2 linked regions of the Microbulbifer sp. GL-2 genome follow. The protein of the gene in region 2 interacts with the protein of the main gene of each other region in a pairwise test. Links are inferred from orthologs where the notes say so. Each region holds a gene or a part of one and is shown on either strand. Other genes may lie near its edges.

Evidence for each region. Proteins that work in one complex are often made in the same cells at the same time.
Region 1: the proteins of GL2_RS05510 (region 2) and mrdA interact in binary tests that used the Escherichia coli proteins (3 or more experiments, as listed by UniProt). The link is inferred for Microbulbifer sp. GL-2 from one-to-one orthologs.

The regions. Positions count from the first base shown.
Region 1 is NZ_AP019807.1:2,513,325-2,516,510, reverse strand. Bases 270-3,182 are described here. They hold mrdA (penicillin-binding protein 2), read right to left. Parts: upstream 2,716-3,182; coding sequence 823-2,715; downstream 270-822. Other genes in these bases: rlmH (23S rRNA (pseudouridine(1915)-N(3))-methyltransferase RlmH), read right to left, coding at 2,838-3,182; rodA (rod shape-determining protein RodA), read right to left, coding at 270-830. Outside these bases: more of rodA, read right to left, coding at 1-269; more of rlmH, read right to left, coding at 3,183-3,186. UniProt on the Escherichia coli protein: Catalyzes cross-linking of the peptidoglycan cell wall. Responsible for the determination of the rod shape of the cell. Is probably required for lateral peptidoglycan synthesis and maintenance of the correct diameter during lateral and centripetal growth.
Region 2 is NZ_AP019807.1:1,281,611-1,285,098, reverse strand. Bases 232-3,446 are described here. They hold GL2_RS05510 (penicillin-binding protein 1A), read right to left. Parts: upstream 3,093-3,446; coding sequence 432-3,092; downstream 232-431. Other genes in these bases: GL2_RS05505 (pilus assembly protein PilM), read left to right, coding at 3,240-3,446; GL2_RS05515 (chemotaxis protein CheW), read left to right, coding at 232-308. Also shown: more of GL2_RS05515, read left to right, coding at 1-231; more of GL2_RS05505, read left to right, coding at 3,447-3,488. UniProt on the Escherichia coli protein: Cell wall formation. Synthesis of cross-linked peptidoglycan from the lipid intermediates.

The DNA of each region.
Region 1 (3,186 bases), 1.2 Mb from region 2 along the record:
ATAAAATCGGTATGGCTTTCCGGTAGGAAATCCAATTGAGACTGGGTTCCCTGCAAATACCCCTTGCCGTAAACACCACCTGAGCCAATGGCGGCTTTGGAATTGAAAATATTCCAACCGGCACCTAAGCGGTCATCATGGGGGTTGAGCAGGGTCAGGATTCGTTGGCGCTGGTAGTCGCGTAATCCCCACTGCCAGATAGGCCAGGCGGAGACCAGTGCACCCAAACCGGCGGCGCCGATCATCTTCCAACTCAGCCCCGCCAGATAAAGTGCAAATAATCCAGAGGCCGCAATCAGAATCGAAGTACCCAGATCAGGCTGACGTACAATCAATGCAGCGGGTATCGCCACTATGGCCAGAGCGCCCAAAACAGTCATCAACGACGGCGGTTGCGCGCGCTGATGCAGGAAGGCAGCCACCATCATTGGCACTCCCAGCTTCATCACTTCAGAGGGCTGGAAGCGAAAACCGGCAATCTCGAGCCAGCGCTGGGCACCCTTGGCGCCAGTGCCAAAAAGCAGTACCCCCACCAGTAGGGCACAACCTCCCAGGTAAGCCCAGGGCGACCAGCGCCGGAAAAAATCCAAGGGAACCTGAGCGACAATAAACATGCCCATAAACGCCAGGCACATAAAAATCGATTGTCGCCGCACATAATTCATATCGCCACCAGAAGCACTGAATAGTACTCCCAAACCTACCGAGGCCAGCACCAACAAAAGCACTAGCAGTGGTACATCGATATGCAGGCGGCGGGCCAGGCTCACCGGTTTTCTGAGACTGCCGTGTGCATCGGACAGTCGGTGGGAAAAATCGCGGCTACCCATTGCCCGCCCCCTCAGTAAAACTCACATCCCGAGCCGTCTTCACCTGTGTCTCGGTGCGTGGCACCCACTCGGCAAACAACTCCCGCGCCACCGGTGCGGCCACCGCACCGCCGGCCTCTCCATTCTCCACCAGGACTGCCACTGCGATACTCGGCTTATCCACAGGTGCGAAAGCTACGAACAAGGCGTGGTCCCGGTGGCGCTCCTGCAACGCTTCAGAATCGTAGCGCGCGCCTTGAGCAATGCCGACCACTTGAGCCGTACCCGACTTGCCGGCAACACGAAAATCCAGATCTTTGCCTGCCCGTTTCCCGGTACCGAAGCTGCGATTGACCACAGCCTCCATCCCCTCGAATACCAGATCCCAGTTGCCAGGGTGGGCTTCCAGGTTATGCAGTATTTCCGCTGGCTGCTCGACACCGTTGATAGTTTTCACCATCTGTGGGCGGTAGTGAGTACCGCGATTGGCAATGGTGGCGGTCATCACCGCCAACTGCAGTGGGGTAGCCAACACAAAACCCTGCCCCAACACCGTATTCAGGCTGTCCCCGGGGAACCAGGGCATCCCCCGTGCGCCGCGCTTCCAATCCCGCGAAGGGAAAAGGCCGGAGCGCTCCATCGGCAGATCGATGCCGGTTTTGGAGCCCAGGCCGAAGTGGGCGGCCATGTCATGCATGCCATCAATATCCCAGCGGTGCGCCATATCCCAGAAATAAACATCGCAGCTCTGTGCCATTGCGTGGATCAGGTCGACCTTTTCTCCGTGACCCCAGCGAATATGGTCGCGGTATATCCGCGGATCATTTGGCAGCTTGTAGAAGCCCGGATCCTTGATTTTGGTCTCGCGGGTGATAAGTCCCGCCTCGAGGCCACCAAGGCTCATCAACGGCTTCAGGGTCGAGCCGGGAGGGTATTGGCCCTGCACGGCGCGGTTAAACAAGGGGACGTCGAGAGAATCACTGAGGGCGCGATAGTCAGCAAAGCTGATTCCGGTCACAAACAAATTGGGATCAAAAGAAGGTTTACTTACAAAGGCCAGTACCCCCCCGGTATTTACATCAATAGCGACCACCGCACCGCGGCGATCACCAAGAGCATCGGAGGCCACCTGCTGCAAGCGCGCATCCAGGTGTAGGGTCAGGGCGGCGCCAGGCTTGGGGTCCTGGCGCTCCAATACGCGTAACACGCGCCCGCGCGCATTGATCTCCACATTTTCATAACCCACCTCACCCAGCAGGGTCTTTTCGTAGGAACGCTCCAGCCCCACTTTGCCAATACTGTTGGTACCGCGGTAAAGGCGCACATCCTCTTGGGTGAAGTTGCTCAAATCGCGGTCGCTGATGCGTCCCACGTAACCAACACTGTGAGCGAATAAATCCCCCAGCGCATAATGACGCACCAATTCTGCCTGCACGGAAACACCGGGCATACGAAATTGATTGACACTGATACGCGCAATTTCCTCTTCACTCAAACGAAAACGCAGAGGCACCGGCTCAAACGGTCGCGGGCGTTTCATACGCTTGCGGAATTTGGCCACATCGCTGTCATCGAGGCGGATCAGGTGACCGATCAATTCCAATGTGGCATCGAGGTCCCGCACACGTTCACGCACGATGGATAGGTTATAGCTGGCGCGGTTATCCGCTAGCAACAGGCCGTTGCGATCGTAAACCAGTCCCCGGGTAGGCGCGACAGAGCGAACCTGGATGCGGTTTTCATCGGACTGGGTCCGGTAATCATCGTAATTAACAACCTGCAGGTTGTAAAAACGTGCGACCAAAACACCCAACAGCACAATCACACCGACGATAGCCACTAACATACGATTGCGAAATAACCGCTGTTCCGTGTGTGGATCCTTGAGGTGGTGGTCGTGAGGCATTGGAATTTATTTGAATGATTTTGACTGGCGCGCGAAAAGTCTAATCGCCCTACATTACCACAGGGCGCGTACGGAGAGAGAACCCCAGTTGGCAAATCTCCCCGCAATTCATCGCAAACGTTTTACTTGTGGTAGGGGTGTCCTGCCAGCAGTGTCCAGGCGCGGTAAATCTGCTCGGCCAAAACTACCCGCACCAGGGGGTGTGGCAGGGTTAGCGGTGACAGGGACCAACGCTGGCGTGCCTTGCCCAGGCACTCCTGGGAAAGACCGTCGGGACCGCCAATCAGTAGGCTGACGTTCCCGCCCAACAATTGCCAGTCGCGCAGCTGACCTGAAAGCTGTTCCGTACTCCAGGGCTTGCCCATCACATCCAGAGCCACTACATGATCACGTGGGCCGAGAGTTGTGAGCATCGCTTCGCCCTCTTTCCTGCGCGCTTTCTCGATCAGCGCAGCAGAGCTTTTCTGGCCG
Region 2 (3,488 bases):
GGCGTGAACTGAGGTTGCCACTGTTGTCTTTTGATGTGATGCGCGGTGAGGCTCTTGGGGGAACTTCTGAGAATGGACGTATCGCAGTACTCAGTTCTGGTAACCCCGATGGCGATCTGCCGTATTTTGCCCTTATCCTCCAAGGTACACCGCGCCTGGTACGGGTGACCCCAGAGGAGCTGGCACTGCGTGAGCAGACGCTGAATCCTGGTGAGTTGATGCACGTTGCACTGTCTGGTGAGGAAGCTGTTATTCCCGATCTGCAGGGATTAGAGCGGGCTTGCCTCAAGTACCGAGAGTTCGATTGAGGCTCGCTCAAGAGTAAAGGCCGCGATTTTTAGCATGGAGCTAAGACAAAAAGGAAAAGGGGCCAAGTGGCCCCTTTTTTTGAAGTATTAAATTACTCCTGGACGTTGCTGGAGTGGTCGTTACTAAAACAGTTCCTCCGGTAGGGATTCGCTTGGCTGTTCCTGCCCTGGCATATCCATATCATCGTCGGTATATCTGTTGCGGTAGGGGTTATAGACCTCACGGCTGGGTACTCGGTTAGTACGGAAAATCTCAAACATTCCGCCATAAGAGGTGCGCAGTCCATTCTTGGGGTTGATACGCACGGTTACTATGTCGTCTGGCTGGGGCAGGTGGCGTTCCGGTAATCCCTCTAGGGCCGCAGTCATAAACTCAATCCAGATTGGCAATGCCGCAGAACCGCCGTATTCATTCTTGCCCAGTTCGCCGTAGGAATCGAAACCGACCCAGGCACTGGTGGCCAAATGGGGGCTATAGCCAGAGAACCAGGCATCGCGTGGACCATTGGTGGTACCGGTTTTACCAGCGATATCGCCGCGTTTCATGGCGCGGGCGCGACGTCCGGTGCCTTTCTTGATTACATCCTTAAGGATGGAGTCCATGATGTAAGCTGTCTCAGATGACATGGCGCGGGGCGCAAGGGGGCGAGCCTGGGTTTTTGACGGGTCAATAGGACCAACAGGCAGTACGTGCAGTTCGGCGGGCTCCTCCCCTTGATCCGGCCCTTCTTCGTCCTGCTGCAGTGCAGCAAGGTCTACGGGCTCCCGGTTAAAATTCTGAGGCTCGCTACCGGGTTCAGGACAATCGTTACACACAGTAAGCGGCAGGGCTTGGTAGAGCACCTCGCCGTTAACATCGAGTACCCGATCGACCAAGTAGGGTTCAACCCGGTAACCGCCATTAGCGAAGGCGGCGTAGCCGCGTACCATCTCCAACGGGGTCAGGGCCGAGCTGCCCAAGGCTATAGTCAAATTGCGTGCCAGCTTACTGCGATCAAAGCCGAAGCCTTCGACGAAGCCGAGGGCATAGTCCAACCCCAGCGCCTGTAGCAAACGAATAGAAACCATGTTGCGTGATTTGTACAGGGCCATACGCAAACGGGTGGGGCCGAGGAAGGTGCCGCCATCGTTTTCGGGACGCCAAACATCCTGAAGGTTGGTTTCTTCAAAAATGATTGGCGCGTCATTGATCATGCTGGCCGCGGTGTAGCCGCGTTCAATAGCCGATGCGTAGATGAAGGGCTTGAAGCTCGAGCCTGGCTGGCGAGCCGCTTGTGTCACGCGGTTAAAGTGACTCTGGCGGAAGTCATAGCCGCCGACCAGAGCACGTATGGCGCCGTCTTCAGGTGCAATGGAAACCAGTGCTCCTTGAGCCGCTGGCACCTGGGCCAGCTCCCACTCTTCAGTAACTTGAGGCTCCTGGGGATTCAGGTTTTCCTCTTCAGGTTCCGCAAAGGGGTCTGGCTGAGCTACTTCCTCAGCAGCGCTCAGTACCTGGTTACTATTCTCGCTGTCCTCCGTATTTCCAACCTCCACACGACGCAGCCGCACAACATCGCCAGGGGCGAACATTTTGTCTGCGGCTTTTAACAATGGCCCACGGGCACTTTCAGAGATATATGGGCGTATGGATTTAAGACCGTTTTCCCAGGGGACTTCAACTACTCGGCGGTTGCGCAATTGAACTTGCAACAGCTTCGGCTCTACCGCCGTTACTACTCCCGGCTCCAGACCGCCCAATACCGGTATCTCATTGAGTAAGTCGATAAGTTGGTCGCTGTCGTGTAGCAGCTCTGGAGGTAGGCGCTGCTCTGGGCCGCGGTAGCCGTGGCGGGCGTCGTAGGTTTCCAGACCATGTTGTAAGGCCTTACGTGCTTGGTCCTGCAGGCGACTGTCAACGGTGGTAATGACCTGGTAGCCATCGGTATAGGCGTTGTCACCAAACAGCTCTACCGCTTCTTTACGGGCCATCTCGGCAATGTAGGGGGCGTCCAAATCCAGGTCGCGGCTGTGATAGCTGGACGTTACCGGAGCGGTGATGGAATGTTTATATTCGTCTTGGTCGATATAGTCCAGGTCGAGCATCCGCTTCAGTATCCAGTTGCGGCGTACTAGAGCCCTGGTTGGGTTGGCAATGGGATTGAAGGTGGAGGGAGCCTTGGGCAAGCCAGCCATCATGGCCCACTGTGCCAGGTTCAGCTCCTTGATATCACGGCCATAGTACACATGGGCTGCGGCCTGGAAGCCATAGGCGCGGTTACCTAAGAAGATCTTGTTGATATAAAGGGCGAGAATTTCGTCTTTACTGAGTTCGCGCTCAATCTGTAAGGACAACAGGATTTCATTGAACTTGCGTACAAATCGTTGCTCTCTGCTCAAGAAAAAATTACGCGCCACCTGCATGGTCAGAGTGCTGCCGCCCGATTGGATGGAGCCGGTTCGTATCAGTTGCGAGGCCGCGCGCATTAACCCCTTGATAGAGACGCCATTGTGGGAATAAAAGCTTGCGTCTTCGGCGGCCAATACTGCTTTGATAAACGGTTCCGGGGTCTGTTCAATGGTGATAGGGTTGCGCCGTTTCTCCCCGAACTCGCCAATCAGCTTCATGTCCTGTGAGTAAACACGCAGGGGGGTCTGCAGACGTATGTCCCGTAGGCTCTCAACGGAGGGCAGCCCGGGCTTCAGATAGAGATAAATACTGGCGAAAGTCATGGCTGCGCCGGCTGTTCCGGCCAGGCAGAGCCAGAGCAGTGCTAGTAGACGATTTCGGGCTTTTACGGTCATGAAACTGCTTCTGTGTACTTCATCTTTATGAGTCGGTGAATAATTATACGAATATTGTGCGCTATTACCTATGCAAATGCTGGTTGAAGCGGTAATTTAAAGTGCTATAACATCAAACTTTCATAACCCACGGAAAAGATAAGAAAAATGGGAATTTTCCCTTTTTTGGACAAAGGCCCTAAGGCCATGCTGGGACTCGATATTAGCTCGACCGCAGTGAAGTTGCTGGAGCTAAGTCGCAATGGCAATAAATATCGTGTCGAAAGTTATGCCGTGGAACCCCTGCCACCCAATGCGGTGGTGGACAAGAACATCAATGATGTCGGTGCCACAGCTGAGGCTATTCGTAAGGTGGTACGCCGATCTAAAACCCGTTTGCGCCGCGCTGCGGTAGCC